3 regions of the Pseudomonas sp. MRSN 12121 genome follow, and region 3 is predicted to be linked to each of the others. Evidence: predicted binding sites of a transcription regulator. Region 3 holds the regulator's gene; each other region holds the start of a gene.
What was found. Region 3 encodes FliA, which starts transcription of late flagellar genes. Its sites were predicted from a motif close to CTAAAGTTTNNNNNNNNNNNGCCGNTAA; they were not measured.

Region 1: the regulator FliA is predicted to act here: its motif matches at 4,404-4,431, upstream of motA (flagellar motor stator protein MotA).
Region 2: the regulator FliA is predicted to act here: its motif matches at 4,331-4,358, upstream of TO66_RS23755 (methyl-accepting chemotaxis protein).

What each region holds. Positions count from the first base shown of each region.
Region 1 covers NZ_CP010892.1:607,594-617,497, forward strand. The annotation lists gene serB (phosphoserine phosphatase SerB) at 1-988, shown strand, start outside; gene asd (archaetidylserine decarboxylase) at 1,059-1,919, opposite strand; gene rhdA (thiosulfate sulfurtransferase) at 1,936-2,751, opposite strand; gene TO66_RS02655 (HDOD domain-containing protein) at 2,795-4,333, opposite strand; gene motA (flagellar motor stator protein MotA) at 4,500-5,351, shown strand; gene motB (flagellar motor protein MotB) at 5,355-6,395, shown strand; gene rsgA (small ribosomal subunit biogenesis GTPase RsgA) at 6,469-7,500, opposite strand; gene orn (oligoribonuclease) at 7,608-8,150, shown strand; gene TO66_RS02680 (trimeric intracellular cation channel family protein) at 8,325-8,939, shown strand; gene queG (tRNA epoxyqueuosine(34) reductase QueG) at 8,921-9,904, opposite strand, start outside.
Region 2 covers NZ_CP010892.1:5,244,630-5,254,533, forward strand. The annotation lists gene TO66_RS23735 (glycerophosphodiester phosphodiesterase) at 1-479, shown strand, start outside; gene TO66_RS23740 (helix-turn-helix domain-containing protein) at 490-1,170, shown strand; gene TO66_RS23745 (sterol desaturase family protein) at 1,172-2,059, opposite strand; gene TO66_RS23750 (PepSY domain-containing protein) at 2,213-2,530, shown strand; gene TO66_RS23755 (methyl-accepting chemotaxis protein) at 2,594-4,219, opposite strand; gene TO66_RS23760 (transporter) at 4,494-5,516, shown strand; gene TO66_RS23765 (inorganic phosphate transporter) at 5,769-7,388, shown strand; gene TO66_RS23770 (membrane integrity-associated transporter subunit PqiC) at 7,533-8,138, opposite strand; gene TO66_RS23775 (intermembrane transport protein PqiB) at 8,135-9,823, opposite strand; gene TO66_RS23780 (paraquat-inducible protein A) at 9,816-9,904, opposite strand, start outside.
Region 3 covers NZ_CP010892.1:1,816,740-1,826,643, reverse strand. The annotation lists gene TO66_RS08290 (CheW domain-containing protein) at 1-522, opposite strand, end outside; gene TO66_RS08285 (ParA family protein) at 607-1,395, opposite strand; gene motD (flagellar motor protein MotD) at 1,446-2,330, opposite strand; gene TO66_RS08275 (flagellar motor protein) at 2,341-3,081, opposite strand; gene TO66_RS08270 (chemotaxis response regulator protein-glutamate methylesterase) at 3,081-4,208, opposite strand; gene TO66_RS08265 (chemotaxis protein CheA) at 4,258-6,534, opposite strand; gene TO66_RS08260 (protein phosphatase CheZ) at 6,562-7,350, opposite strand; gene TO66_RS08255 (chemotaxis response regulator CheY) at 7,382-7,753, opposite strand; gene fliA (RNA polymerase sigma factor FliA) at 7,913-8,653, opposite strand; gene fleN (flagellar synthesis regulator FleN) at 8,650-9,480, opposite strand; gene flhF (flagellar biosynthesis protein FlhF) at 9,599-9,904, opposite strand, start outside.

The DNA.
Region 1 (9,904 bases), 1.2 Mb from region 3:
CCGTTTCACGCCGGTTTCCGAAGAGGACTACCAGCAGTGGGTCGGCGGCCAGGGCAAGAAGCGCCATATCGTCACCTTGCTGACCCGCAAGGTCACTGCCGAGCAATTGCAGCGCGTCAGCTCGATCACCGCCAAGTACGGCTTGAACATCGATCACATCGACCGCCTCTCCGGGCGCATGCCGCTGGATACCCCGGCCGACAAGGGCAAGGGCTGCATCGAGTTTTCCGTGCGTGGCGAAGCGGCCGATCCGCAGGCGCTGCGCGCCGAGTTCCTGAGCGTCGCGCAGGAGCTGAACGTCGATATCGCCTTCCAGGAAGACTCGCTGTTCCGCCGCAACCGCCGCCTGGCGGTATTCGACATGGACTCGACCCTGATCGAGGCGGAGGTCATCGACGAGCTGGCCAAGGCGGCGGGCGTAGGCGGTCGGGTGGCGGCAATCACCGAGCGGGCCATGGCGGGCGAACTGGATTTCCGCGCCAGCTTCAAGGAGCGCCTGGCCTTGCTCCAGGGCCTGGATGTCGAGGTGCTGGATTCCATCGGCGCAACGCTGCGCCTGACCGAAGGGGCCGAGACCCTGTTCGCCGAACTCAAGCGCCTGGGCTACAAGACCGCCATTCTGTCGGGCGGCTTCACCTACTTCGCCAAGCAATTGCAGGCCAAGTTGGGGATCGACTACGTATTCGCCAATGAGCTGGAAGTGGTCGACGGCAAGGTGACCGGTGTCGCGGTCGAGCCGATCGTTGATGCCCAGCGCAAGGCCGATCTGTTGCGTGAACTGGCGGCTAGGGAAGGCCTGCGTCTGGAGCAGACCATTGCCGTGGGCGATGGCGCCAACGACCTGCCGATGCTGGCGATTGCCGGCCTGGGTGTGGCTTTCCGTGCCAAGCCGCTGGTCAAGCAGTCGGCCAAGCAGGCGATTTCCACCCTGGGGCTGGACGGCGTGCTTTACCTGCTGGGTTTCCGCGACCGCGACGGGCAACTCTGAAGCGAATCGCAAGCATAAAAAAACGCCGCAGATCGCGGCGTTTTTCATGTCTGGTCTGTATGCCCGGATATCAGGCCTTGGCCAGGCCCAGGCCTTGGCCCATCTGCACCGGCGAGCCGGCACCCAGGCTTTCGGCCCACTGCACCTGGTCCGGACCGAACAGCACGATCGCGGTGGAGCCCAGCTTGAAGCGTCCCAGCTCGGCGCCTTTCTCCAGGTGGATCGGCGCGCGGGCCGCTTCGTCGTAGCGCACGGTCTTGAGTTCGCGCTTCGGCGGCGTCACCAGCCCGGCCCAGACGGTTTCGATCGAGGCCACGATCATGGCGCCCACCAGGACTACGGCCATCGGGCCACGCTCGGTATCGAATACGCACACTACGCGTTCGTTACGGGCGAACAGCTCGGGTACGTTTTCCGCGGTGGTCTGGTTGACCGAGAAGATGCGTCCTGGCACGTAGACCATTTCCCGCAAGGTGCCGGCCAACGGCATGTGCACCCGGTGGTAGTCCTTCGGCGACAGGTAGACAGTGGCGAAGTCGCCGCCCATGAAGGGGGCGGCCAGCGCCGAGTCGCCACCCAGCAGCTCAAGCACGCTGAAGCTGTGGCCCTTGGCCTGGAATACCCGGCCATGCTCGATCGGGCCGAGTTGGCTGATCGCGCCATCGGCGGGGCTGAGGATCGCACCCGGGGTCTGGTCCAGCGGACGGGCGCCGTCTTTCAGGGCGCGGGTGAAGAAGGCGTTGAAGTGCTCGTAGGCGGTCAGGTCCTCCACCAGTGCCTGCGACATATCCACCTGATAACGCTTGGCGAACCAGGCGGTGAAGGCATTCTTGAACCAGCGCACGCGGCACTCGGCGATGCAGCCGGCCAGGCGCGACAGCAGGTGGTGGGGCAGCAGGTACTGGCTGAGGATAAACAAACGCTTTTTCATTAACTGTCCTTAAACCTTAAATCTCTACGGGCGTATCGGGGTGGTTGCCCCATTCGCCCCAGGAACCGGCGTAGCCCTTGACTCGCGGATAACCGAGGGCCTTGGCCACCAGGTAGGTGAAGCCAGAGCGGTGGTGAGTCTGGCAATGGGTAATCACTTCTTTGTCTTTGCTGATGCCAAGTCGCTCGAGAATCTGCGGCATGTCGCGGCGGATCCGCAGGCTGCGTGCCTGATCCATGCCCGCCGTCCACTCGAAGTTGATCGCGCCGGGAATATGCCCACCCTTGGCGGCGAGGACTTTCTCACCTGAATACTCCAGCGGGCCGCGGGCATCCCAGATCGCCAGGTCGGCGGCACCCAGACGGCTTTGCAGGTATTCCCGGGTGGCGGTCGGCTCGTCGTGCAGGGTCAGGGCGACGGGGCCGCCCACGGCGGCCGGCACCTCGCTCGACACTGGCAGGCCGTCGGCCAGCCAGGCGGGCAGCCCGCCATCCAGGTAGTGATAGCGGGAGTGGCCGATCACATCCAGCAGCCAGATGAAGCGCCCGGCCCAGCCACCGCCTTCGTCGTCGTAGACCACATAGACCGCCTCCGGGTTGTGCCCGAGCTCGCCGAACAGCGCTTCGAGCGCCGCTTGCGGTGGCATCAGCCCGGGCGCTGGCGCCTGACCCAGCTGAGTACGCTTGGGATCAACGAAATGCGCGCCGGGAATATGCCCTTCGGCATAGCGGGCGGCGCTGGTCAGATCCACCAGAATCAGTTCGCGGGCGTCGAGGCGAGGGAGCAAGTCGCTCGGCTCGATCACCAGCGGCAAGCCAGAGAAGTCAGGCATGTGAGGTCTCCAGGGCACAAAGGAGGGGATTGTAGCGCAAGCGTCAGCGGCTGCGGTTGGTAAAGCTGTGCAGGGCCTTTTCGATGCACTGCGCGGTCTTGCCGAAAGCCTGTACGGAGATCTCCGAGAAGGGTTGGCCACCCTGGTCGGCGACAATCAGCATGATCACCCGGCCATTGCTCGGGACCGAACGCAGCAGCAGGTGTTCGCCGCGGAACAGGCTGCGCAGGCTGTCGGGCAGGCGGGCGGAAAACTGCGCAGTGTTGGCAGGTGTCAGGCGCACTTGCGCCGGAGCGTCGAGCAAGCGTTGCAGCACGCTGCTCTGACTGATCTCCAGCGACAGGCTGGCGGCTTGCGCGGGGAGCCCGGCGAGCTGATGCACCCGCAACTGGGTTCGCGTGCGATCGACCATCAGCAGCATCACCCGACGCATGCCGCAGGCCACCAGGGCATTGCAGGCCTGGGTAGTCAGATGCATGGCATTGCTGAAGCGGCTGGGCTCGACCAGCAATTCGCTGCACTGCTTGCGCCATTTGGCCAGGTCTTCGGCGGTCGGGCCGGGAGCTGGAAGTTCACCGCTGTGCTCGCGATCGCTGCCCCAGGGCCAGAGCAGTGCCTCGGCCGGATGCCACAGGTCGGCCATGCTGTGCTGTCGCGCGCTCTGCGCGGCTTGCTGGTGCAACTGTTGCTGCACGTCGTCCATCGGCAGTTGCAGGTACAGGCTGGTGAGGTATTGCCAGCGCAGGCAGTGCGCGCCGGTCCAGGATTCTTGCGCCGAGAGGGCCAGGGCATTGGCCAGCAAGACGCTGTTGGCCGGTTGGTTCAGCCAGCGTTGCAGGGCCGGATCGGCATCCAGGCATTGCTGCTGGTGCAGCGGATGGGCGTTGTCGCGGGCGATATGCAGGGCTTTGGCCAGGTGATCCTGCTCGTCGATCAGCAGGCGGTAGCCTTGCTGGACCCAGATCGGCAGATGCCAGATGTCCACCAGCGCCTGGCACAGCCGGAGCAGGCTGACGCCGAACAATTCCTGCTCGACCTGCCGGGCCGGCTCGGCCTGGTGGACGACGCGCCGTTGCCATTCTTCGAGCAGCTTCGGATAGGCCAGCGCCATGGGCCACAGCGGCGAGAGAAACAACAGGCTGCCCCAGTGGATGTCCTGCCAGAGCCGGGCCAGGCGCCCGGCGAAAAAACCATTGGCCTGTTGGGTCGCATGCTGGCTGATCATTTGCAATTGACGCAGCCCGACGGGGATCTGCTCCTCGGGCTGGGCCGGCAGGCGGTCGATCAGCTCTTCGGTGCGCTTGAGCCCGAGGCGATTGAGGGCAATCTCCAGATTTTCCGCCGGCTCGCCCATGCTGCCATGGGTATGGAGATTGGCTTCGCGGATCACGCTCAGGGCCAGCGCGGGGCTGTCCTGCATCAAATCGGCGATATCGCGCAAGGAACTGCGGTTGTCCCGGATGGCCCGGCAGACCCGGTCGTGGCTGGCCTGCGGCACTGGCAAGCGGACTGAGTCGAGCCGCTTTATCCAGGCTTCGAGGGAGTTGGGAATAGTCGTTGGGACTGTCGTTTCATTAGACATGGCTGGGCGCAATCATCGTCTGCTGTAAACACGCCCAGAGCGGGCCAAACTGGCTTTTCGCCTTAACGGCCTATAGTCTGGCGCAGTTTTGTCGATAAGTAGAAGAAGAGATTTAAGAACTTCCGAATAAGACCTTGAACCCGACTCAGTAAGTACTTTCCTACCTATGGCTAAAATTATCGGCATCATCGTCGTGTTCGCGAGTGTTCTCGGCGGATACGTGCTTTCTCACGGCAAGATCGCAGCCCTGATCCAGCCCTTCGAGGTCATGATTATCGGTGGCGCCGCGCTGGGGGCGTTCCTCCAGGCGAACCCTGGCTACATGACCATGCACGTGCTCAAGAAGTCCCTGGGGATGTTCGGCTCGCGCTTTTCCCAGACCTTCTACCTGGAAGTGCTGGGGCTGATCTACGAGATCCTCAACAAGAGCCGCCGTGAAGGCATGATGGCGATCGAAGGCGATATCGAAGATGCCGCCGCCAGCCCGATTTTCGCCAAGTACCCGGCCGTGCTCAAAGACGAGCGCATGACCGCGTTCATCTGTGACTACCTGCGCATCATGTCCTCCGGCAACATGGCTCCCCACGAGCTCGAAGGCCTGTTCGACATGGAGCTGTTCAGCCTCAAGGAAGACCTCGAACACCCCTCCCATGCGGTCAACGGCATCGCCGATGGCATGCCGGGTTTCGGTATCGTCGCGGCGGTACTGGGGATCGTGGTGACCATGGCATCCCTGGGCGATGGCGACCAGAAGTCCATCGGCCTGCACGTAGGTGCGGCGCTGGTCGGTACCTTCTTCGGTATTCTCGCGGCCTACGGCTTCTTCGGCCCATTGGCCCATTCCCTGGCGCACGATGCCAAGGAAGAGCTGAACGTCTACGAAGCCATCAAGGCTTCCCTGGTGGCTTCGGCTTCCGGCATGCCGCCATCGCTGGCCGTGGAGTTCGGGCGCAAGGTGCTGTACCCGGCGCACCGTCCAAGCTTTGCCGAGCTGGAACAAGCGGTTCGCGGTCGCTAAGCCATGGAAAACAATCAGCCGATTATCATCAAGCGCGTCAAGCGCTTTGCCGGCGGGCATCACGGCGGGGCGTGGAAGATCGCCTTCGCCGACTTCGCCACGGCGATGATGGCGTTCTTCCTGGTGCTGTGGCTGCTGTCCACGGCCACGCCGGAACAGAAGATCGCCATCGCCGGTTACTTCAAGGACCCGATCGGCTTCTCGGAAAGCGGTACGCCCTACATCATCGACCTGGGCGGTTCTCCCGAGCTGGCGCCGGACAATACGCTCAACCCCGAGATCAAGTCGCAGCCTCAGCCAGACAAGGTCACGGTGGATACCGATCAGGTCGAGAACATGGCCGAGCAGGTTGAAAGAGAGCGTCTGGAACTGCTGCTCCAGGAGTTGCAGAACAAGGTCGAAGAGAACCCGCAGCTGCAGAAGTTCAAGGACCAGATCCTGTTCGAGATCACTCCGGACGGCCTGCGCATCCAGATCATCGATTCGGAAAACCGGCCGATGTTCGACTCCGGCAGTGCGCGCCTGAAGCCGTACTTCGAGGACATCCTGCTGGCCATGGCCGACACCATCAAGGCGGTGCCGAACAAGATCAGCATCAGCGGCCATACCGATGCCAAGCCTTATGCGGGCACTGGCGACTTCGGCAACTGGGAGCTTTCGGCCAACCGCGCCAATGCCGCGCGTCGCGCGCTGGTGGCGGGCAGCTACCCGGATGGGCAAGTGGCACGAGTGGTGGGTTATGCCTCGTCGTCGCTGTTCGATCGCAAGGACCCGTTCAACCCGGTCAACCGGCGTATCGACATCGTGGTGCTGACCAAGAAGGCCCAGCGTGCCATCGAGGGTGAAGTTGCCCCCGATGCCCCGGCACCGACCCAGGGCCAGGGCGCGCCGGGCGAAGTGCCGGCGGATCCGAACGCCTTGCCGCCGGAGCAGGAGCCGTTGCCGGCGCATGAGCTGCGTGAGCGTTTGAATCTTTTCGAGGATGCAGCACCGAAGACCGGAGGAGCGACCGCGCCGGCGGCCGCTCCTCCGGCGGCGCGCTGATCGGCAAGCGACAGTGCTCCATGAAAAAGGCCGCGATCATCGCGGCCTTTTTGTTTCTGCGTGGTGCTGCCTGTTAATAGCTGCTATCCGGCAGGCTGGCGATGATCGAGCGATAGCTGTTCATCCGTTGCTGCTGGATGCGGCCGTCTTCCAGGGCCTTGAGCAGGGCGCAGCCCGGTTCGCGGTCATGTTTGCAGTCGCGGAAGCGGCAGGTGCCCAGCAGGTCGTTGAATTCGATGAAGCCTGCCTCGACATCGGCGCGGCTGACGTGGCCCAGGCCGAATTCGCGAATCCCCGGGGAGTCGATCAGTTCGCCACCACCCGGAAAGTGGAACAGGCGCGCGGTGGTGGTGGTGTGGGTGCCCTGGCCGGACAGTTCCGACAAGGGGCCGACGCGGGTTTCCACGTTGGGCAGCAGGCTGTTCACCAGCGACGACTTGCCCACGCCCGACTGGCCGACGAACACGCTGATGCGCCCGTCCAGTTGCGCTTGCAACTGCTCCATGCCATTGCCGTGGTGAGCCGAGACTTCCAGCACCGGATAGCTCAGTTGCCGATAGACCGCCAGCAAGGCGTTCAGGGCCGGTGCGTTGTGCTCGTCGATCAGGTCGAACTTGTTGAGCAGCAGCAGCGGACGGATGCCGGCGTGCTCGGCCGCTACCAGGTAGCGGTCGATCAGGTTGGCATGCGGCTCGGGCAGCGGGGCGAAGACGATTACGATCATGTCGACGTTGGCCGCGACGGGCTTGAGCTGGCCGCGGCTGTCCGGGCGGCACAGCTCGGTGTGGCGCGGCAGTTGCGCGACGATCACCCCGATGCCCTGGTTGCCCGGGCGCCAGACCACCTGGTCGCCGGTGACGAGGGCCGGCAGGTTGGCGCGCAAGTGGCAGCGGAACACCTGGCCGGCCAGTTCGCCTTCGCGTGCCTCGACCTCTACCTGGACGCCGAAGTGGGCGATCACCAGGCCGGTCTGTTCCGGGCCGAGATCGCCGCCTTCCAGTGCTTCCACGGCGGAGGATTCACGCTTGGCGGCGCGGGCGGCGCGCTCGCCTTGAATCTTTTCGATGCGCCAGTTTTGGCGACGATTGAGCTGGCGTTTGGCCATTGGTGTTCCGTATCGATAATGCGGCGGTTAGGTAAAACGGCCGCGAGTTTAGCACGCCAGCGCGCCCCTCTAGGCTAAACTGCGCACCTACGCCGAGGAGCCGACACATGCAAAACCCGCAGAATCTGATCTGGATCGATCTGGAAATGACCGGTCTGAACCCTGACACCGACGTCATCATCGAGATGGCCACCATCGTTACCGACAGCAATCTCAATACCTTGGCGGAAGGCCCGGTCATCGCCATCCACCAGAGCGATGAAATCCTCGCGGGCATGGATGAGTGGAACACCCGCCAGCACGGCGGCTCCGGTCTGACCCAACGGGTGCGCGAAAGCCGCATCAGCATGGCCGAGGCGGAAGCGCAGACCATCGCCTTCCTCGAGCAGTGGGTGCCCAAGGGCAAGTCGCCGATCTGTGGCAACAGCATCTGCCAGGACCGGCGTTTCCTGTATCGCCATATGAAGACGCTGGAAAGCTACTTCCACTACCGCAACCTGGACGTTTCCACCCTCAAGGAGCTGGCCGCCCGTTGGGCGCCGGAGGTGCGCGACAGTTTCAAGAAAGGCAGCACCCACCTGGCGCTGGACGACATCCGCGAATCCATAGCCGAGCTGCAGCATTACCGCAAGCACTTCATCAAGCTCTGATGGTTCGGTGTTGAAGCCATCGCGGGCAAGCCTCGCTCCTACGGATCACGCGGACTTGTAGGAGCGAGGCTTGCCCGCGATAGGCGCGCTGCGTTCTCCAGCAATTCCAGCCGGCGCCCCCTTTTGGTGCCTGCATCAACTGAGTAGACTGCGCGCCTTTCCGTAAGGACCGCCATCATGCTGCTGATGCTCTACCTGATTGCCATTACCGCCGAAGCCATGACTGGCGCGCTGTCTGCCGGGCGTCGCGGCATGGACTGGTTCGGTGTGGTGCTGATCGCCTGCGTCACGGCCCTGGGTGGCGGTTCGGTGCGCGACGTGCTGCTGGGGCATTATCCGCTGACCTGGGTCAAGCACCCGGAATACCTGGTGCTGACTTCGGTCGCGGCTCTGGTGACGATCTTTATTGCCCCCCTGATGCGCCATCTGCGCTCGCTGTTCCTGGTGCTCGACGCCGTGGGCCTGGTGGCGTTTACCCTGATCGGTTGCATGACCGCCCTGGAAATGGGCCACGGCATGCTGGTGGCCTCGGTCAGCGGAGTGATCACCGGGGTGTTCGGCGGCATCCTGCGGGACATTTTCTGCAATGACATCCCGCTGATCTTCCGGCGTGAGCTGTATGCCAGCGTCTCGTTCGCCGCGGCCTGGTGCTACATGCTCTGCATCTATCTGCAGTTGCCGGGCGAACAGTCGATCCTCATCACCCTGTTCGGCGGCTTTCTATTGCGCTTGCTGGCGATCCGGTTTCACTGGGAAATGCCCAAGTTCGTCTACAACGACGAGCAGTGACGGCTGGCGTGCTGCTCCAATGCCCACTCCACGTGTTCGCGCACCAGGTCCGAAGGGTAGTCGCGACGGGCTTTCAGGGCCTCCAGCACCGGAATGCTCGACGGCGCGTTGCCGAGCCCCACTGCCAGGTTGCGTAGCCAGCGCTCGTAGCCGGCGCGGCGCAGCGGCGAGCCTTCGGTACTGCTGAGGAACTTGTCCTCGTCCCACATGAACAGTTCGGCCAGTTCGGCATTGTCGAGGTTGTGCCGTGGCTTGAAGTCGCCTTCGCCGGAAGGGCGGGCGAAGCGGTTCCAGGGGCAGACGATCTGGCAGTCGTCGCAACCGAACACCCGGTTGCCGATCAGCGGGCGCAGATCTTCGGGAATGGCGTTTTTCAGCTCGATGGTCAGGTACGAGATGCAGCGTCGGGCGTCCAGGACATAAGGGCCGACAAACGCCTTGGTCGGGCAGATATCCAGGCAGGCGCTGCAGCGGCCGCAATGTTCGGTGGCGTGGGGTGCGTCCACCGGCAGGGGCAGGTCGACGAACAGCTCGCTGAGGAAGAAGTAGCTGCCGGCCTTGCGGTTCAGGACCAGGGTGTTCTTGCCGATCCAGCCGAGCCCGGCCTGTTCGGCGATGGCTTTTTCCAGTACGGGCGCGCTGTCGACGAAGGCGCGGTAGCCGAACGGGCCGATTTCCTTCTGGATGCGCTCGGCCAGTTGCTGCACGCGCTTGCGGATCAGCTTGTGGTAGTCGCGGCCCAGGGCGTAGCGCGAGACATAGGCCTTTTCCGGCTGGGCCAGGCGTTGCGCCATCTGGGTGTCGCCGGGCAAGTAGTCCATGCGCAGCGACACCACGCGCAGGGTGCCGGGAACCAGTTCCTCGGGGTGGGAGCGTTTGCTGCCATGGGCGCCCATATAGTCCATCTCGCCGTGGTAGCCGGCCTCGAGCCAACGCTCCAGATGCTGTTCATGCTCGGCCAGGTC
Region 2 (9,904 bases), 3.4 Mb from region 3:
TCGACAAGAGCAGCCTGGAACTGCTGCACAAGGAAATGCCCAAAGTGCCGAAGATCCTCCTGCTGTGGGTCGGCGAAGGCGGCATGCAGCCCAAGTCCGAGGTGACCTTCGCCAACAGCGGCGAGAAGGACAAGGCCGCCTACTACGCCAAGCAGGAACCCAAGGACAAGGCCGAGTTCGAGCAGTGGGTCAGCTACGCCAAGGCCCAGGGCGCCATCGGCACCGGTCCGTCGGCGGCCTTGACCAACGGCGGCGACCAGAGCTACTCGGACCTGGTGCAACCCTGGATGAACCAGTTCACCCACGACCAGGGCCTGCTGATCCACGTGTACACCATCGACGAACCGGTGGACTTCAAGAAGGTGCTGGACGCCGGTGTCGACGGCATCTTCACCAACCGCGCCGCGGAGCTGCTCAAGTACGTCAAGCGTCCGGCCAGCGCCAGCGTGCCGCAACTGCTCGAAGCCAACGGCTACTGAGCCCGGCACCGTGCGCCCGCCCGAGTGGACAGGCCAGCTGTGGCTCGGGCGTGACTACGGGTTGATCCAGGGAGAGCTGGGTTGCACCGCGCCCCACGCCCACTACGCCCACCAACTGATCCTCGCCCCCGCCGCACCGGTCACCGTCCAGCTCGACGGCCAGCTTTGCACCGCTCGACACCTGTTCATCCCGGCCCTGCAACGCCATGCCATCCTCGAGGCGCCCGGGCCGCTGTTCACCCTCTACGCCGAACCGCTGACGATTGACGCCCAGGCCCTGCAACACAGCCTGCTGGGAGTCGAACTGACACTGCCGGCGCTGGCCGAAGCGCTGCGGCATTGCCCGCGCCGAATCGTGCAGGACCGGCGGATCGAAAAAGCCCTGGCGGCCCTCGACAGGCAACTGACCGGCAAGGTCTCGGCCAGTGCCCTGGCGGCCCATGCGCACCTGTCCCTGAGCCAGCTCGAACGGCTGTTCAGTGGTCAGCTCGGGTTGCCGGTGCGGCGCCTAGTGCTGTGGCGGCGCCTGCGCCTGGCGATGGGTCTGGTGCTGGCGGGCCAGGCCATCACCGAGGCGGCCCATGGCGCCGGCTTTGCCGATTCCGCGCACTTTTCCCGCACCCTGAAAGTCCTGTTCGGCGTCACCGCGCGCCAGGCCCTGCAACAGCTCGAACTGCGCCTGCTGGACTGATTCAACGCCGCAACGGCAAAGGCACCGGCGGCTCCTCGCGAACGGCTTGCCTGCCGAACGGCGCCAACAATTGTTTCCAGTACGCCTGCGGATAATCCGGCTGGCTGCCGATGCCCAGGTCGCCCTGACGAATCGGGTAGGCCGAGGAGTAGAACGCCGTGCCCAGCAACCCGTCCCAGACATTCAGGAACAGGCCGAAATTCACATTGCCGGCGGTGCCGTATTTCATGTGGTGAAAGCGATGCATCGGCGCCCAGGCAAACACCCAGCCCAGGGGGCCGGGGCGCATGTCGACATTGGAGTGCTGCAACAACAGCTGGATGGCGATGGCAAACGCCAACAGCTGCGCTACCGGCAACGGGATGCCCAGAAACAGCAACGGCAACAGCCCGGCACTGGCTTCCAGCAGTTGATGCAACGGGTGTTTCATCAAGCCGTTGAAGCCATACAGGCGTTGCACACTGTGATGCACCGCGTGCAGGCGCCACAGCCAGGACAGCCGGTGGCTGAAATAATGCGCCAGGGTCAGGCCACAGTCGGCGATGACAATCGCCAGCGCCAGCTGCGCCCACAGCGGCCAGGCGCGCGGCCACAGCCCCTCGAACGCCATCAGGCTCACCAGCCCCGGCAACAGCAGCAACCCCAGGGCGTTCAGGCTTTCATTGACCAACGCGTGCAACACATCGCGCAGACGATCCTGCCGCGGGCGGTTCCAGTCCACCTCATAGGGCAACCACCACTCCGCGAGAAAGGACACCCCGAGCGCCCCGGCGAACACCAGCAGCAACCCGCTCGGGGCCAGCCCCGGCGTGCCGACCAGCCACACGCCAGTGCCGATGAAGCCGGCGAAGAACGCCGGACCGTACAAGCCTTTGATCATGGATTTCATCACTGTCTCTCCTGGTTCCAGAGCACAGCTTGAAATACCCGGGGGCCAGCGCAATTGAACAAACGGCGCAACGCTGGAGGCGAATTAAGGGTGAGTTAAGTTGCGCCGGTTAACCTGGCGCCACTCAAACGAATCACCCCAAGGAAAGAAGCAATGAAAACGTTGACTGCCCTGTTCGCCGCTACCGCCCTGACCCTGACCGCCGGCCTGGCCCAGGCCGACGTGCGCCCGGACCTGATCCCGGGCCTGCTCAAGGCCGGCACCATCATGGACCTGGAAAAACTCAACCAGGCCGCGCTGGCCCAGCACCCGGGCACCAGCGCCGCCAACATCACCGACACCGAACTCGAGCAGACCGCGGCCGGCGCCTACGTCTACCAGGTGGAACTGCGCGACGCCAAGGGCGTGGAGTGGGATGTCGACCTGGACGCCAAGACCGGCAAGGTGCTGAGCAACAAGCAAGACCGGTAATCCTTACCTGCAAAAAAAAGCCGCGTGGCCGAAAGGCCACGCGGCTTTTTCATGCCTGGCGCATCAGGCACTCAAGCGTGCCGTCACCTCGTTCAACTGCCCCGACAGGCCGTGCAGGTTCTGGCTCGCGCTTTCGGTGCGCTGCACGTTATCCAGGTTGGTGCTGGCGATGCTGGTGATCTCCGTCAGGTTGCGCGAGATGTCCTCGGCCACCGAGGTCTGTTCTTCCGCCGCCGTGGCGATCTGCCGGTTCATGTCGCGGATCGCTTCCACCGCTTCGGTGATCCGCTCCAGCATGGCGCCGGCCTGGGTCACCTGCTCGACACTCTCGTCGCTGCGCGCCTGGCCGGTCTCGATCGCCTGGGCCGCGTCCAGCGCACCGGTCTGCACGGTCTGGATGATCTGGTTGATCTCGATGATCGACGCCGCAGTACGCTGCGCCAGGCTGCGCACCTCGTCGGCGACCACGGCGAAACCGCGCCCGGCCTCGCCGGCACGCGCCGCCTCGATGGCGGCGTTGAGCGCCAGCAGGTTGGTCTGCTCGGCGATCCCGCGGATCACCTCCAGCACCTTGCCGATGCGTCCGCTGTCGGCTTCCAGGCGGCGGATCACCTCGGCGGTGTTGGCGATTTCCCCGCGCATCTGCGTGATGGTGTGGATGGTGCCCTGCATCACCTGCTCGCCCTGCTGCGCCGACTGGTCGGCATCGTCGGCGGCACGCGCCGCATCCGCCGCGTGGCGCGCCACTTCCTGGGCGGTGGCGGACATCTCGTTCATCGCCGTGGCGACCTGGTCGGTACGCTCGAACTGTTCGTTGGTGCCCTGGGACATCAGCGTGGCGATGGCATTCAGCTCGCCGCTGGCGCTGTCCAGGTCGGAGGCGCTGCGTTGCAGGCGGCTGAAGGTTTCGGCGAGGAAATCGCGCAGGGTATTGGCGGCGACCGCCAGCTTGCCCAGTTCGTCCTGGCGCTCGCTGGCCACGCGCTCGGCGATCCGCCCCCGGCTGAGTTGCGCCACGTAGTCGATCAACTGGCGAATCGGTTCCACCAGGCTGCGGTTGACCAGCCACAGGCTCAGCAGGCCGATCAGCAAGCCCGACACCAGCATCACCAGCAAGCCGCCCCACACCGTGCGCTGTGCGGCGGCGCTGATGGTGTGCGACTGCGCGCTGCCCTGCTTGCGCAGCTCGCTCACCAGTTCGCTCATCTGCTCGCTGGTGGCCCGGTCCACGCCCTTGACTGCGGCATCGCCGGCAACCGGATCGGCACCGGCGGCGACAAAGGCGTCGCGGCCCTTCTGGTAGGCCGCGCCCAGTGCCCGATGCTCATCGCGCAAGCGTTCGATACGGCCCTTGAGTGTCGCCTCGATGCCGGGCTCGGCCGCCAGCTGGCCAAGAATGCCCTGCACGTCGCGCTGGCGATCCTCGAACTGCTGCCAGTATTTGTTCAACTCCGCACTCTGCTTGCCCCGCAGCAGCACGTTTTTCCACTCCTGCACCTGGACCTTGAACTGCAGGTTGGCCTCATCGATCAGTTGCGAGGTGCGCAACGGCCCCTCGATCAGGTCGCGATAACCTTGCACGCCATTGGACAGGAAATGAAAACACGCCAGCGCGATCAACAGCATCGCCAGCAGGCTGCCGCTCAATAAGGCCAGGACTTGCGCTCTCAGGGATTTTTGCAAGGACATCGAATGAAATCTCTCAACAGGGATAAGGCACGCCCGGGGCGGGCATGCGTAGCGTGCGAACATCCCTGTCAGGCGAACCGGGGCCAACCGATCGCGCCGTTGTCTTGGGCGTGATCGGCCTGGCGAAGGCTTTCTTGAGAGCCTTCGACAAACGGTTATAGCCGCGGAATATTGCACTTCGAAATGTCACAAAATCGTCATGGCGGCTTGCGATGATCCGGCTCAAGTGAACCTGTAAAACCGCCTACAGGTGCCTTCCCCCCTGCGAGCCTCCATGAATCACAGCCTCGACCACGCCCACCGCGATTCCGATCTGTTCGGCCTGCTCTACGGCTTCGCCTTCCGCCCCGGCGAGCGGGGGCGCGAGCTGGACTCGGCCAAGGCCCTGGAGGCCCTGCAACGGCCCGACGAGGGCGAGGAGTTTCTCTGGCTGCACCTGAACCTGGCGCATGCCGCCTGCGAACGCTGGATGCAGACCCACCTGCAGCTGCCGGACGAGTTCTTCGAGGCGCTGCACGAGGGCTCGCGCTCGACCCGCATCGAGCATGTCGACTCGGCCCTGCTGGCGGTGGTCAACGACGTGGTGTTCAACTTCGGCAGCATGCTGTCCTCGGACATCTCCACGCTGTGGGTCTGCGCGCGCAGCCGGCTGATCGTCAGCGCGCGCCTGCAACCGCTGCATTCGGTGGACAAGCTGCGCTCCTCGGTCAAGGCCGGCGAACGCTTCCGTTCGCCCCTGGAACTGCTGGTACACCTGCTGCGCGACCAGGGCGAGGTGCTGACCCAGATCGTGCGCAAGACCAGCCTCAACGTCGACCAGATCGAAGACCAGCTGCTGGCTGCGCGGATTTCCACCAACCGCGCCGAACTGGGGGCCATGCGCCGGGTGCTGGTGCGCCTGCAACGCCTGCTGGCGCTGGAGCCGGGCTCGCTGCTGCGGCTGCTCAACCGGCCGCCGCAATGGTTGCAGAAGGACGACGTCAAGGAGCTGCGCAAGTCCACCGAGGAGTTCGCACTGATCATCAACGACCTCACCGCCCTCGGCGAGCGGATCAAGCTGTTGCAGGAAGAAATCGCCGCCAATATCAACGAACAGACCAACCGCACCCTGTTCACCCTGACCGTGGTCACGGTGCTGGCGCTGCCGATCAACATCATCGCCGGCTTCTTCGGCATGAACGTCGGCGGCATTCCCTTCTCCGGCGACCCGGAAGGCTTCTGGATCCTCGTCGCCCTGGTCGCCACCTTCACCGTCATCGCCGGGCGCTGGGCCTTCCGCAAGCGCCAGGACCTGTAGGGCAGCGCTTGGCGTAGGAGCGAGGCTTGCCCGCGAAGGCGTCGGCGCTGGCACCCGACAGGACAAAGTCCGAACCGGGACGGCCCTATCGCGGGCAAGTCGGATCGCCGCCCGCTCGCTCCTACAGTCAATGGCGCTGATTCTTGACCAATGGTTAGAGGATTCACCCAAACCATGACCTGAGGCAGTCTCTCTGTAATATTTGGCAACGATCATGGGCGGCACTCCTCCCTGCCACAGGATTGTCCGGCCATGGCCACCCCTTCCCTGAGCGCTTCCGGCACAGCTTCGACCGCCGCCCAAGCCCGACCGCAACTGGATAAGAAACCCAGCCCCTTCACCCTGGTCACCTTCTTCGCGGTGCTCGCCATGGGCCTGCTGTTCACCGCCTACAGCCTGATGCACGACATGCACGAACTGGGCACCAGCGTCACCACCTGGACCCCGTTCCTGCTGCTCGGCGTAGCACTGCTGATCGCCCTGGGCTTCGAGTTCGTCAACGGTTTCCACGACACCGCCAACGCGGTGGCCACAGTGATCTACACCCATTCGCTGCCGCCGCACTTCGCGGTGGTCTGGTCGGGCCTGTTCAACTTCCTCGGCGTGCTGCTGTCCAGCGGCGCCGTGGCCTTCGGCATCATCGCCCTGCTGCCGGTGGAACTGATCCTGCAGGTCGGCTCCTCGGCCGGTTTCGCGATGATCTTCGCCCTGCTGATCGCCGCCATCCTGTGGAACCTCGGCACCTGGTGGCTGGGCCTGCCGGCCTCGTCGTCGCATACCCTGATCGGCTCGATCATCGGCGTCGGCGTGGCCAACGCGCTGATGCACGGGCGCGACGGCACCAGCGGCGTGGACTGGAGCCAGGCCACCAAGGTCGGCTACGCCCTGCTGTTCTCGCCGCTGATCGGTTTCGCCTGCGCGGCGCTGCTGCTCCTGGCCCTGCGCCTGTTCGTGAAGAACCGCGCGCTGTACAAGGCGCCCAAGGGCAACACGCCGCCGCCCTGGTGGATTCGCGGCATGCTGATCGCCACCTGCACCGGTGTGTCCTTCGCCCACGGCTCCAACGACGGCCAGAAAGGCATGGGCCTGATCATGCTGATCCTGGTCGGCACCCTGCCCATGGCCTACGCGCTGAACCGCACCATGCCGGCCGACCAGGCCCTGCAATTCGCCGCGGTGGCCGAGGTGACCCAGCAAGCCCTGGTGAAAAGCGCCCCGCAACCGGCCCCCGCCGACCCGCGCGCAGTGCTGTCCGACTACGTGCGCAGCAAGGAAGCCACGCCGCAACTGGTCCCGGCCCTGGCCGCCCTGGCCGGCCATATCGGTGACGAAGTGAAAGGCTACGGCTCGCTGGCCAAGGTACCGGCCGAGGCCATGGGCAACGTGCGCAACGACATGTACCTGAGCAGCGAAACCATCCGCCTGATGGACAAGCACCAGGTCGGCCACTTCGACGCCGACACCCAGGGCAAGCTGCAGCTGTTCAAGCAGCAGATCGACAACGCCACGCGCTTCATTCCGCTGTGGGTGAAGATCGCCGTGGCCATCGCCCTCGGCCTGGGCACCATGGTCGGCTGGAAGCGCATCGTGGTCACCGTCGGCGAGAAGATCGGCAAGACCCACCTGACCTACGCCCAGGGCGCCTCGGCGGAAACCGTGGCGATGCTGACCATCGGCGCCGCGGACCTGTTCGGCCTGCCGGTGTCCACCACCCACGTGCTGTCCTCGGGCGTGGCCGGGACCATGGTCGCCAACGGCGGTGGCTTGCAGATGCAGACCATCCGCAACCTGCTGATGGCCTGGGTACTGACCCTGCCGGCAGCGATCCTGCTGTCCGGCAGCCTCTATTGGCTGTTCACCCAGCTGTTCTGAGCCCCCCATGTAGGAGCGAAGCTTGCTCGCGATGGCGTCGGTGATCACACAACCGTGCTCAGGAACCTGGCCCGGTGGCGTTTGTCACGGCCCTATCGCGGGCAAGTCGGATCGCCGCCCGCTCGCTCCTACAAGGGATAGGTGTCAGGGGCAGCGGGTCGCGGGGTTTTGCACCCAGCGCTTGGCGGTGCCGGCGATGCGCTTGGCCAACTCGTCGATGGCCCGCTGATGGGCCTGGACCAGGCTCGACAGTTCGACGCTGGCCGGCTGGCTGATGCGGCTGCTGCAGGTCAGGCTGCGCCGGTCGACGCCGTCGCCGCGCAGGCGCAGGTTCCACACCACGTCGATCAGCGCATGGCGGCCCGGCACCGACTCGAAGCGCCGCACGTCGGTCTGCAGCGACAGGATCGGCTGCCCCGCCGCCTTGGGCAGGCCTTCGAGGTTGCGCGTGCCCAGTTGCTGTTCCATCTGGCTGGCCAGAGCGTCGTGGAACTCATCCACCAGCGGGGCGCTCCAGCGCGCGGTTTCCAGAATCGCCAGGGTGCCGCCGTCCTGGCGCACGACCAACTGCGGCTGGTCGACCTGCATCGGAATGCGTACCGCGGCCATCTCGAATTGCAGGCCCGACCCCGCGACAGCAGCCGATGCCGGCTCGGGCGCCGGCGCCATCAGCGTGTAGTAATGGGTCGGCGCCGAGCTGCAGGCCGCCAGGCCCAGGGATGCGATCAACAACACAAGCGTTTTTTTCATGGCTGGGTTTCCGGTTCGGGCTCACGCGAAGACGAGGTCGAGGATTTGTAGGCGTCCGGCTGGTTGTCCTTGAGCCGCCCACGGATCAGCGCCTCCGGATGCCGGCTGAGGAAGTCGGTGAGCACCCGCACCGAACGCGCGGTGCGCTGCACTTCGTCCATCGCCTGGCCCAGTTGCAGGCGTTGCGGCGAGTCCTCGGCGAAGCTGTCGTTGGCCGTGGCCAGGGTCTTCTTGGTCTGCTCCAGGGTGTCGCGTATTTCGGGCAGCACCTTGCCGTTGACGTTCTGCAAGGTCTTCTGCATCTCGCTCAGGCTGCCGTTGAGGTTGTTGGCGATGGCATCGATCGGCAGCTTGCTGATCTTCTCCACCACTCGCTGCAACTGTTCCTGCAGCTTGTCCAGGCCGCCCGGCACGGTAGGAATTTCCAGCGGCCGGATGGTCGGGTCGAAAGCCACCGGCTTGGCGTTGGGGATGAAATCCATGGAGATGTACAGCTGGCCGGTCAGCAGGTTGCCGCTGCGCGCCTGGGCGCGCAGGCCATGCTGGACGAAAGCGCCGATCAGGTAGCCCGCGCGGCTTTCATCGGCACCGCTGATTTTCTCCAGCTGCTGATGGACCTTGCCCAGCCGCGCCGGGTAGATCACCACGCCGACCACGGTGGAGAAGGTCTTTTTCTGCTCGTCGTAATCCAGGTCCATCGACACCACCCGGCCGAAGTTCACCCCGAGGAACTCCACCGGGGCATTGAGCGCCAGCCCGCGCAAGGTCTGGTCGAACCGCATGCGCATGTAGTACGGGTCGCCATCGGGCGGCGCCAGCGCGGTGTCCTGGTCGGCGAACAGCTGGTAGCTGGCGTTCTCGTCGGCCGGCTTGGCGTTGGGGCTGTATTTGGGTTCAACGAAGGCGACGCCGCCGGCGAGGATCGTCGACATGGACTCGGTGTTGACCTTCAGGCCGTTGGCGCCCAGGGTCACGTCCACGCCGCTGGCGTTCCAGAAGCGCGAGTCAGTGGTGACGAACTGGTCGTTGGGGGCGTTGACGAAGATCCGCACATCCACGCCCTTGCCGTTTTCCGAGAGCTTGTAGGAAATCACCTGGCCCACTTCGATGCGTCGGTAATAGACCGGCGAGCCGACGTCCAGCGAACCCAGGTCGTCGGTGTGCAGGGTGAAGCGCTTGCCCTTCTGGCCGTAGGTCACCGCGGGCGGCGTCTCCAGGCCGACGAAGCTCTTCTTGCGTTTCTCGTCCTGGCCGGCGTCGGCGCCGATGAAGGCCCCCGACAACAGGGTATCGACCCCGGACACGCCCCCGGCGCCGATGCGCGGACGCACCACCCAGAACGCCGAGTCGGCGGCGGTGAAGGACTCCGCGGACTGGTCCAGCTCGACCTTGGCGATCACCTTGCTGCGGTTCTTGCTCAGGGCGATGGAAGTGACCTTGCCGATCACCACGTTCTTGTATTTGACCTGGGTCTTGTTGGCTTCCAGGCCCTCGGCGGTCTGGAAGCTGATGGAGATTTCCGGACCGGCCGACAGCGACTTGTGCACCAGCATCGACAGGCCGACCAGGGCCGCGACTATGGGCACGATCCACACCAGCGAAACGTTGAACCGCCGCGTCCTGACCGCGGGGGTGCCCGGCGTCGCTGGCGCGCTTGAAGCGTTGGAACCTGGATGATCAGACATCTTCAACCTCTACATCCCAGATAAGCCGGGGATCGAAACTCATGGCCGCGAACATCGTCAGGACCACGACCAAACCAAAGA
Region 3 (9,904 bases):
ATGCCCCGCCAGGGAATAGATCGACCCCAGGCACACCAGCGGCACCGCCAGCGTCAACCCGGCGACATCGAACAGCAGGCACTCGAAAGGCTCCGCCGCCCAGCTTGGACGATCATCGCCCGCCACCGGTGGCGGCGTGCTGCTTGGCGGCCGATGCACTTCGACCACGGGCTCGACCAACCCTTGCAGCAAGGGCGCCACGCTCGACAACGAAGACGGCAGCGGCGCGGGCGCCTCCAGCACCGGAACGACCACCGGCTCTTCGACACGGGTTGGCGGCGGGACAAGCGCCTCGGGCGCCGCTCGCTGAGCCTCGGCATCGCGCGCCTGCTCTTCGAGCACCGCGGCCTGGAACTCGTCCAGGACCTCGGTCGAGGCCTCGGCCTGCACAACGACCGCCGCGACCTCGGGCAGGGCTTCGGGAACCGCGAATTCTTCTTCGGTGGCATCCTGCAGCAACGCGTCCAGGTAGGACTGCAGCGCCAGCTGCGGCCGGGACTTGATGTCGAGAGGACGGTTCATGAGGATGCCCATGGATAAAACCCAGCACGGTGACCTGTAGGCTTTATCGGCCAGACCGGCAGCAGACTTGAATGATCCGGCACGTCAGGCCACCTGCGGGACAAGTTGCTGGGCCAGCAAATGCTTGAGCAAGGCGCGATAGGCCAGTACGCCACGGCTCTTGCCGTCGAATTGCGACGGCGTCAGCCCCGCCCGGCTGGCATCGCGCAGGCGCGTATCGACCGGGATATAGCCCTGCCAGATCTCGTCCGGAAACTTGTCGCGCAACACCCGCAGGGTGCCCAGGGAGGCCTGGGTCCGGCGATCGAACAGGGTCGGCACGATGCTGAACGGCAGCGCCTGTTTGCGCGAGCGGTTGATCATCGCCAAGGTATTGACCATGCGCTCCAGGCCCTTGACCGCCAGGTGCTCGGTCTGCACCGGGATCACCAGTTGCTGGCTCGCCGCCAGGGCATTGACCATCAGCACCCCGAGCAGCGGCGGGCTGTCGATGATCGCGTAGTCGAAATCCTGCCACAGCTGCGCCAGGCTCTTGGCGATCACCAGGCCCAGGCCGCTCTGGCCCGGCGACTGGCGCTCCAGGGTCGCCAGCGCGGTGCTCGAAGGCAGCAGGGAAATACGTTCGTCGCTGGTCGACAGCAGCAACTGCCCGGGCAAGCCCTGGGGCACGCTGCCCTTATGCAGGAACAGGTCGTAGTTACTGTGTTCCAGGCTGTCCGGGTCATAGCCGAAATAGCTGGTCATGGAGCCGTGGGGGTCGAGATCGACCACGACCACGCGCTTGCCCGCCTCGGCCAGCAAACCGGCCAGAGCGATGGAACTGGTGGTCTTACCGACACCACCCTTTTGATTGGCAACTGCCCAGACTCTCATTCAGATCGTTCCTCCCGGCAGGCGCGGGCCGACCGAGAAATAGCACCCAGTTATAAAGTCGGTGACGGAGAATTGACGGCACTCTCGCGTCCCGGCGTCTTGACGGGGGTTGGTGCAGTTTGTGTGCCAGCCCGCTTCAAGGCCGCGTCAGGCGTCGCGTGAGCCGTGCCGGTGCCCGTCAGGCTGCGGCGGACATCGAGATTGCGCGACACCACCAGCACTACCCGGCGATTGCGGGCCCGGCCTTCGGCCGTCGCGTTATTGGCTACCGGCTGGAACTCACCGTAGCCGACTGACGCCAGGCGCTGCGGATTGACGCCCTGCATCGCCAGCATGCGCACGATGCTCGCCGAACGGGCCGACGACAACTCCCAGTTGGTCGGGTATTGCGCGGTCTGGATCGGCTGGTTATCGGTGAACCCCTCGACATGGATCGGGTTGTCGAAGGGTTTGAGGATCGCCGCCACCTTGTCGATGATATTGAACGCCAGGTCGCTGGGCATGGCATCGCCACTGCCGAACAGCAGGCTGGAATTGAGCTCGATCTCGACCCACAGCTCGTTGCCACGCACCGTCATCTGGTTGGAACTGATCAGGTCGCCGAACGCCGCGCTGATGTCGTCGGCGATGCTTTTCAGCGGGTCGCTGGCACCGGCGATGCCGGCATCGGTCTGCTCGCTGTCCTTGACCAGCGGCTTGGCCGGGGTCACGGTCTGCGGGCGCTCCTCGCCGATCGGGATCGGCTTGAGGGCGCGATCCGAATCGGTGAACACGCCAATCAGCGCTTCGGAAATGACCTTGTACTTGCCTTCGTTGATCGAGGAGATCGAGTACATGACCACAAAGAACGCGAACAGCAAGGTGATGAAGTCCGCGTAGGACACCAGCCAGCGTTCGTGGTTGACGTGTTCTTCCTGCTGGCGACGACGTGCCATGGCTATTCCCTTAGTCCATGAAGCCTTGCAGCTTCAACTCGATGGAGCGAGGGTTTTCACCTTCGGCAATCGACAGGATTCCTTCAAGCAACATTTCGCGATAACGCGACTGCCGCAAGGCTATCGACTTGAGCTTGGCGGCGATCGGCAGCAACACCAGGTTGGCGCTGGCCACACCGTAGATGGTCGCGACGAACGCCACGGCGATGCCGCTGCCCAGCTGCGACGGATCGGCCAGGTTGCCCATGACGTGGATCAGGCCCATGACCGCGCCGATGATCCCGATGGTCGGCGCGTAGCCGCCCATGCTTTCGAAGACTTTCGCCGCCTCGATGTCGCGGCTCTCCTGGGTGTAGAAATCCACTTCCAGGATGCTGCGGATGGATTCCGGCTCGGCGCCGTCCACCAGCAACTGCAAGCCCTTGCGCGAGTAGGTGTCGGGCTCGGCGTCCGCCACGCCTTCCAGGCCCAGCAGGCCTTCCTTGCGCGCGGTCAGGCTCCAGTTGACGACACGGTCGATGCCGCCGGGCAGGTCGACCCGCGGCGGAAACAGGATCCAGACGAGAATCTGCATGGCGCGCTTGAAGGCGCTCAGCGGCGACTGCAACAACGCCGCGCCGATGGTGCCGCCCAGCACGATCAGCGCGGCCGGGCCGTTGGCCAGGGCCGACAGGTGACCGCCTTCCAGGTAATTGCCGCCGATGATGGCGACGAACGCCATGATGATGCCGATGAGGCTCAGGACATCCATCAGAGGCACGCCTCGACCAGGTGCTTGCCGATATCGTCCAGGCTGTACACCGCATCCGCCAGGTCTGCCTTGACGATGGCCATCGGCATGCCGTAGATCACGCAGCTCGCCTCGTCCTGGGCCCAGACCGCGCTGCCGCCCTGCTTGAGCAGGCGCGCGCCTTCGCGGCCGTCGGCGCCCATGCCGGTGAGCACCACCGCCAGAACTTTGTCGCCGTAGGACTTGGCCGCCGAGCCGAAGGTGATATCCACGCACGGCTTGTAGTTCAGGCGCTCATCGCCCGGCAGGATTTTCACCGCGCCACGGCCGTCGACCATCATCTGTTTGCCACCCGGTGCCAGCAGCGCCAGGCCCGGACGCAGGATGTCGCCATCCTCGGCTTCCTTGACGCTGATGCGGCACAGCTTGTCCAGGCGCTCGGCGAACGCCTTGGTGAAGGCCGCCGGCATGTGCTGGATCAGCACGATCGGCGCCGGGAAGTTGGCCGGCAACTGGGTCAAGACCCGTTGCAGCGCCACCGGGCCGCCGGTGGAGGTACCGATGGCCACCAGTTTGTAGGCCTTGCGCTTGGGCGCCGACGACGAGCCCGCGGCCGAGCTGCGCACTGGCGCAGGAGCCGGGGCCGGACGTGCCGGGAGCGAACCGCTGAAACTGCTGGAACTCGAGGGCGCAGGTGCAGGCGCGGCCGGCGGTTGTGGCGCCGGTGCGCTGTAGCTGCTGAAACGACGATTGCTGCGCGAGATGCTGTGGACCTTCTCGCACAGCAGCTGCTTGACCTTCTCCGGATTGCGCGAGATGTCCTCGAAGTTCTTCGGCAGGAAATCCACCGCGCCGGCATCCAGCGCATCCAGGGTCACCCGGGCGCCTTCATGGGTCAGCGAGGAGAACATCAGGACCGGCGTCGGGCAGCGCTGCATGATGTGCCGCACGGCCGTGATGCCATCCATCATCGGCATCTCGTAGTCCATGGTGATCACGTCCGGCTTGAGCGCCAGGGCCTGATCGATCGCCTCTTTGCCATTGGTCGCGGTACCGACGACCTGGATATTGATATCCGCTGAAAGAATTTCCGAGACGCGGCGGCGGAAAAACCCCGAATCGTCCACCACCAGGACCTTGACTGCCATAAACACTCCGTTAGGCGGGGCAAGGCAAATGGCCCCGCCCCTCCGGTATTCAAATACGCCGTGCGGCGTAACGCTTGAGCATGCTCGGAACATCGAGAATCAGGGCGATGCGGCCGTCACCGGTGATGGTGGCGCCGGACATGCCCGGTGTTCCCTGGAGCATCTTGCCCAATGGCTTGATGACGACTTCTTCCTGGCCGACCAGTTGATCGACGACGAAGCCGATGCGCTGGGTGCCGACCGAAAGGATCACCACGTGGCCTTCGCGCTGCTCTTCATGAACCGCGGAGCTGACCAGCCAGCGCTTGAGGTAGAACAGGGGCAGCGCCTTGTCGCGCACGATCACCACCTCCTGGCCGTCGACCACGTTGGTGCGCGACAGGTCCAGGTGGAAGATCTCGTTGACGTTGACCAGCGGGAAGGCGAACGCCTGGTTGCCCAGCATCACCATCAGGGTCGGCATGATCGCCAGGGTCAGCGGCACCTTGATGACGATCTTCGAGCCCTGGCCCTTGGTCGAGTAGATGTTGATCGAACCGTTGAGCTGGGAAATCTTGGTCTTCACCACGTCCATGCCCACGCCGCGGCCGGACACGTCGGAGATCTCGGTCTTGGTCGAGAAGCCCGGGGCGAAGATCAGGTTGTAGCACTCGGTGTCGCTCAAACGATCGGCGGCATCCTTGTCCATGACCCCGCGCTTGACCGCGATGGCACGCAGGACGTTCGGGTCCATGCCCTTGCCGTCGTCGGAGATCGACAACAGGATGTGGTCGCCTTCCTGCTCGGCGGCCAGCACCACCTTGCCGCCCCGGGACTTGCCCGAAGCCTCGCGCTCTTCCGGCGACTCGATACCGTGGTCGACGGCGTTGCGCACCAAGTGCACCAGCGGGTCGGCCAGGGCCTCGACGAGGTTCTTGTCGAGGTCGGTCTCTTCGCCGACCAGCTCCAGGTTGATCTCTTTCTTGAGCTGGCGGGCCAGGTCGCGAACCAGGCGCGGGAAGCGGCCGAAGACTTTCTTGATCGGCTGCATCCGGGTCTTCATCACCGCGGTCTGCAGGTCGGCGGTGACCACGTCGAGGTTCGACACGGCCTTGGACATGGCTTCGTCGCCGCTGTTGAGCCCCAGGCGCACCAGGCGGTTACGCACCAGTACCAGTTCGCCGACCATGTTCATGATTTCGTCCAGGCGCGCGGTATCGACCCGCACCGTGGTTTCGGCTTCGCTGACCGGTTTTTCCGCCGGGGCGGCAGCCGGTGCACGGGCTGGAGCCGGAGCGGCAGCGGCTGGCGCGGGCGCCGGTTTCGGCGTCTCGGCCTTGGGCTCGACCTTCTTCGCCGCCGGCTTGGCGACGGCGGCTGGCGCCGCAGCAGTGGCGGCGGCACTGCCAACGGTCGCCGCAGCGGCAGCCGGCACTTCCGAGAACTTGCCCTTGCCATGCAGCTCGTCGAGCAGGGATTCGAATTCCTGGTCGGTGATCAGATCGCTACCGGCGGCTGCCGCGCTCGGTGCGGCCGGCGGCACCGCCGTGGCCACCGCGGACTCCAGCGCATCGACGGCAAAGTTGCCCTTGCCGTGCAGCTGGTCCAGCAAGGCCTCGAATTCGTCATCGGTGATTTCGTCGCTGGCGGCGGTCTTTTCCGCTGCCGGCGTACTGGCCGAAGGCGCCACCGCATCGGGTGCGAACTGGCCCTTGCCATGCAATTGGTCGAGCAGCGACTCGAACTCGGCGTCAGTGATTTCGTCACTGGCCGCTTCGCCATCGGCTACGGGAGCGGCTGCCACCGGGGCTTCGGCCTCGGTCTTGGCGGCCTGGAGCGAATCGAGCAACTGCTCGAACTCGCTGTCGGTGATATCGCCCGACTCGCTTTCGGCGGCCACTTCGGCAACCGGCTCGGCGATCTCGGGTTCGACTGGCGCGGCAGCCTCCTCGGCGCCGGCAGGCTCGGCCAGGCGAGCCAGGGCGGCCAGCAGTTCCGGGGTGGCGGCAGTGATCTCGGTACGCTCGCGGACCTGGCCGAACATGCCATTCACCGCGTCCAGCGCTTCGAGTACCACGTCCATCAGTTCCGCGTCGACGCGGCGCTCACCCTTGCGCAGGATGTCGAACACGTTCTCGGCGATGTGGCAGCACTCCACCAGCTCGTTGAGCTGGAGGAAGCCGGCGCCCCCTTTAACAGTGTGAAAACCGCGAAAAATTGCATTGAGCAAGTCTGCATCGTCCGGCCGGCTTTCCAGCTCGACCAGTTGTTCGGACAGTTGCTCTAGAATCTCGCCGGCCTCAACCAGAAAATCCTGAAGGATCTCTTCATCGGCGCCGAAGCTCATTAATGGGTGCTCCTACTAGGTCTGAGCCTAAAATCCAAGGCTGGAAAGCAAATCGTCGACATCGTCCTGACCGGATACAACGTCTTCACGTTTATCGGCATGAATCTGCGGACCTTCACCCTTGGCCAGATGTTTTTGCGGATCTTTTTCAGCGAGGATCGCCGCGCGGTCATGTTCGATGCCGGCAAAACGATCGACCTGGCTGGCCATCAGAACCAGTTTGAGCAGGTTGCTCTCGACTTCGGTGACCAGTTGGGTCACGCGCTTGATCACCTGGCCGGTCAGGTCCTGGTAGTCCTGTGCCAGCAGGATGTCATTGAGGTTGCTCGATACAGCGCGCGTCTCCTGCTCGCTGCGGGTCAGGAAACCATCCACACGGCGGGCCAGATCGCGGAACTCGTCGGCACCCAGCTCGCGGCGCATGAAACGCCCCCAGTCGGCACTCAGGGCCTGGGCTTCGCTGCTCAGGCCGTTGACCAACGGGGTGGCGCTCTCGACCAGGTCCATGGTGCGGTTGGCCGCGGCCTCGGTCAGCTTGACCACATAGGACAGGCGCTCGGTGGCATCGGTGATCTGCGACACTTCCTCGGCTTGCGGCATATGCGGGTCAATCTGGAAATTGACGATGGCGCTATGCAGTTCGCGAGTGAGCTTGCCGACCTCCCGGTACAGGCCGCGGTCACGGGTCTGGTTGAGCTCATGGATCAGTTGCACTGCTTCGCCGAACTTGCCTTTTTCCAGGCTGTCGACCAGTTCCACTGCGTGTTTTTTCAGGGTCGACTCAAAGTCGCCCAATGAAGATTCGTTGTGCTCCATAGCTCCCCCCGTGGCGGAATGGTTCCACACATCAACCGATGCGTTCGAAGATCTTCTCGATCTTCTCTTTCAACGCCTGGGCCGTGAAGGGCTTGACCACATAACCGTTTACCCCGGCCTGGGCCGCTTCGATGATCTGTTCGCGCTTGGCCTCGGCGGTCACCATGAGTACCGGCAGGTGCTTGAGTTTTTCATCGGCGCGCACATGGCGCAGCAGATCGATACCGGTCATGCCGGGCATGTTCCAGTCCGTTACCAGAAAGTCGATGCTTCCGCTGTTGAGAACCGGAATGGCGGTGGTGCCATCGTCAGCCTCGACCGTGTTGGTGAAACCCAGGTCACGCAACAGGTTTTTTATGATCCGCCGCATCGTTGAGAAGTCATCAACGATGAGGATTTTCATGTTCTTGTCCAATTCGACCTCCAAGCAGTCTTAAACGCGCCCAGCAGCTGGACGCGCCATTCAATCAATCAGGCAGAGCACTCAACGACTGCATGGAATACACACCGCAAGACCGACAACGTCGTGCCAGTCTCGTCCGCAGTGTCCCCACACTGCCTGTCAGCGCGCTCGCCACTCCCCCAAACGCCCCCGCAAACGGGCCGCGCACTGGCTGTGTAACTGGCTGACCCGCGATTCGCTGACCCCCAGGACCTCACCGATTTCCTTGAGGTTCAGCTCTTCGTCGTAGTACAGCGCCAAGACCAGTCGCTCACGCTCCGGCAAATTGGCAATCGCGTCCGCCAGAGCGGCCTGGAAACGTTCGTCCTCCAGGTCGCGCGACGGCTCGAGATGAGCACTCGCGCCATCCTCATGCAGCCCTTCATGCTCGCCGTCCTGTAACAGGTCGTCGAAGCTGAACAGGCGACTGCCCAAGGTGTCGTTCAAAATCCCGTAATAATCATCGAGACTCAATTGAAGTTCGGCCGCAACTTCATGATCTTTAGCGTCGCGACCGGTTTTAGCTTCAATTGCACGGATCGCGTCGCTCACCATGCGGGTATTGCGGTGTACCGAGCGCGGCGCCCAGTCACCCTTGCGGACCTCGTCGAGCATCGCCCCACGGATACGGATACCGGCGTAGGTCTCGAAACTCGCGCCCTTGCTCGCGTCGTACTTGGTCGATACCTCGAGCAGGCCGATCATGCCAGCCTGGATCAGGTCCTCGACCTGCACGCTGGCCGGCAGGCGCGCCAGCAGGTGATAGGCAATACGCTTGACCAGGGGCGCGTAGCGCTCGATCAGTTCGTACTGGCTGTCGCGTGCCGACTTTTTGTAAAGGTTGTAGCCGCTGGCGCTCATAGCACCGGCCCTGCTGTCTGATGCACTAGCCGCTCGACGAAAAATTCAAGATGCCCACGTGGATTGGCCGGCAACGGCCAGGTATCGACTTTCTGTGCAATGGCCTTGAAGGCCAGCGCGCACTTCGAACGGGGGAATGCCTCATAGACCGCACGCTGCTTCTGCACGGCCTTGCGCACGCATTCGTCGTAAGGCACGGCACCGACATATTGTAGGGCGACGTCGAGGAAGCGATCCGTGACCTTGGTCAACTTGGCGAACAGGTTGCGGCCTTCCTGCGGGCTCTGCGCCATGTTGGCGAGCACGCGGAAGCGGTTCATGCCGTAGTCGCGGTTGAGCAGCTTGATCAGCGCGTAGGCGTCGGTGATTGAGGTCGGCTCGTCGCAGACCACCAGCAACACTTCCTGCGCGGCGCGGACAAAGCTGACCACCGAGTCGCCGATGCCGGCGGCGGTATCGATCACCAGGACATCGAGGTTGTCGCCGATGTCGCTGAACGCCTGGATCAAGCCGGCATGCTGCGCCGGGCTCAGGTGCACCATGCTCTGGGTGCCGGATGCCGCGGGCACGATGCGGATGCCGCCCGGCCCTTGCAGCAGTACGTCGCGCAGCTCGCAGCGGCCTTCGATGACATCGGCGAGGGTCCGTTTGGGCGTCAGCCCCAACAGCACGTCGACATTGGCCAGGCCCAGGTCGGCGTCCAGCAGCATGACGCGCCGGCCGAGCTCCGCTAGGGCCAGGGACAAGTTCACTGACACGTTAGTCTTGCCGACGCCACCTTTGCCGCCGGTCACCGCGATCACCTGTACGGGATGCATGCTGCCCATGTTCTTTCTTTACCTTGTCTTACTTAGACGGGGCCACATAACTGGCTGCGCGTTCACCAACGGAACAATGCCTGGCAGACCATCGATGTAGGTACATTGCAATCTTTTCATGATTCCCTCAGCCAACCCGCTTGGTCGGGTTGTGGTAGAGGTCAGCGAACATGTCGGCCATGGCTTCCTCGCTGGGTTCTTCCTGCATCTGCACGCTCACCGCGCGACTGACCAGCTGGTGACGACGCGGCAAGTGCAGGTCATCCGGAATCCGCGGACCATCGGTCAGGTAGGCGACAGGCAGTTCGTGACCGATGGCCAGGCTCAACACTTCGCCAAGACTGGCGGTTTCATCCAGTTTAGTCAGGATGCAGCCGGCCAGCCCGCAGCGCTTGTAGCTGTGGTATGCGGCGGTTAGAACCTGTTTCTGGCT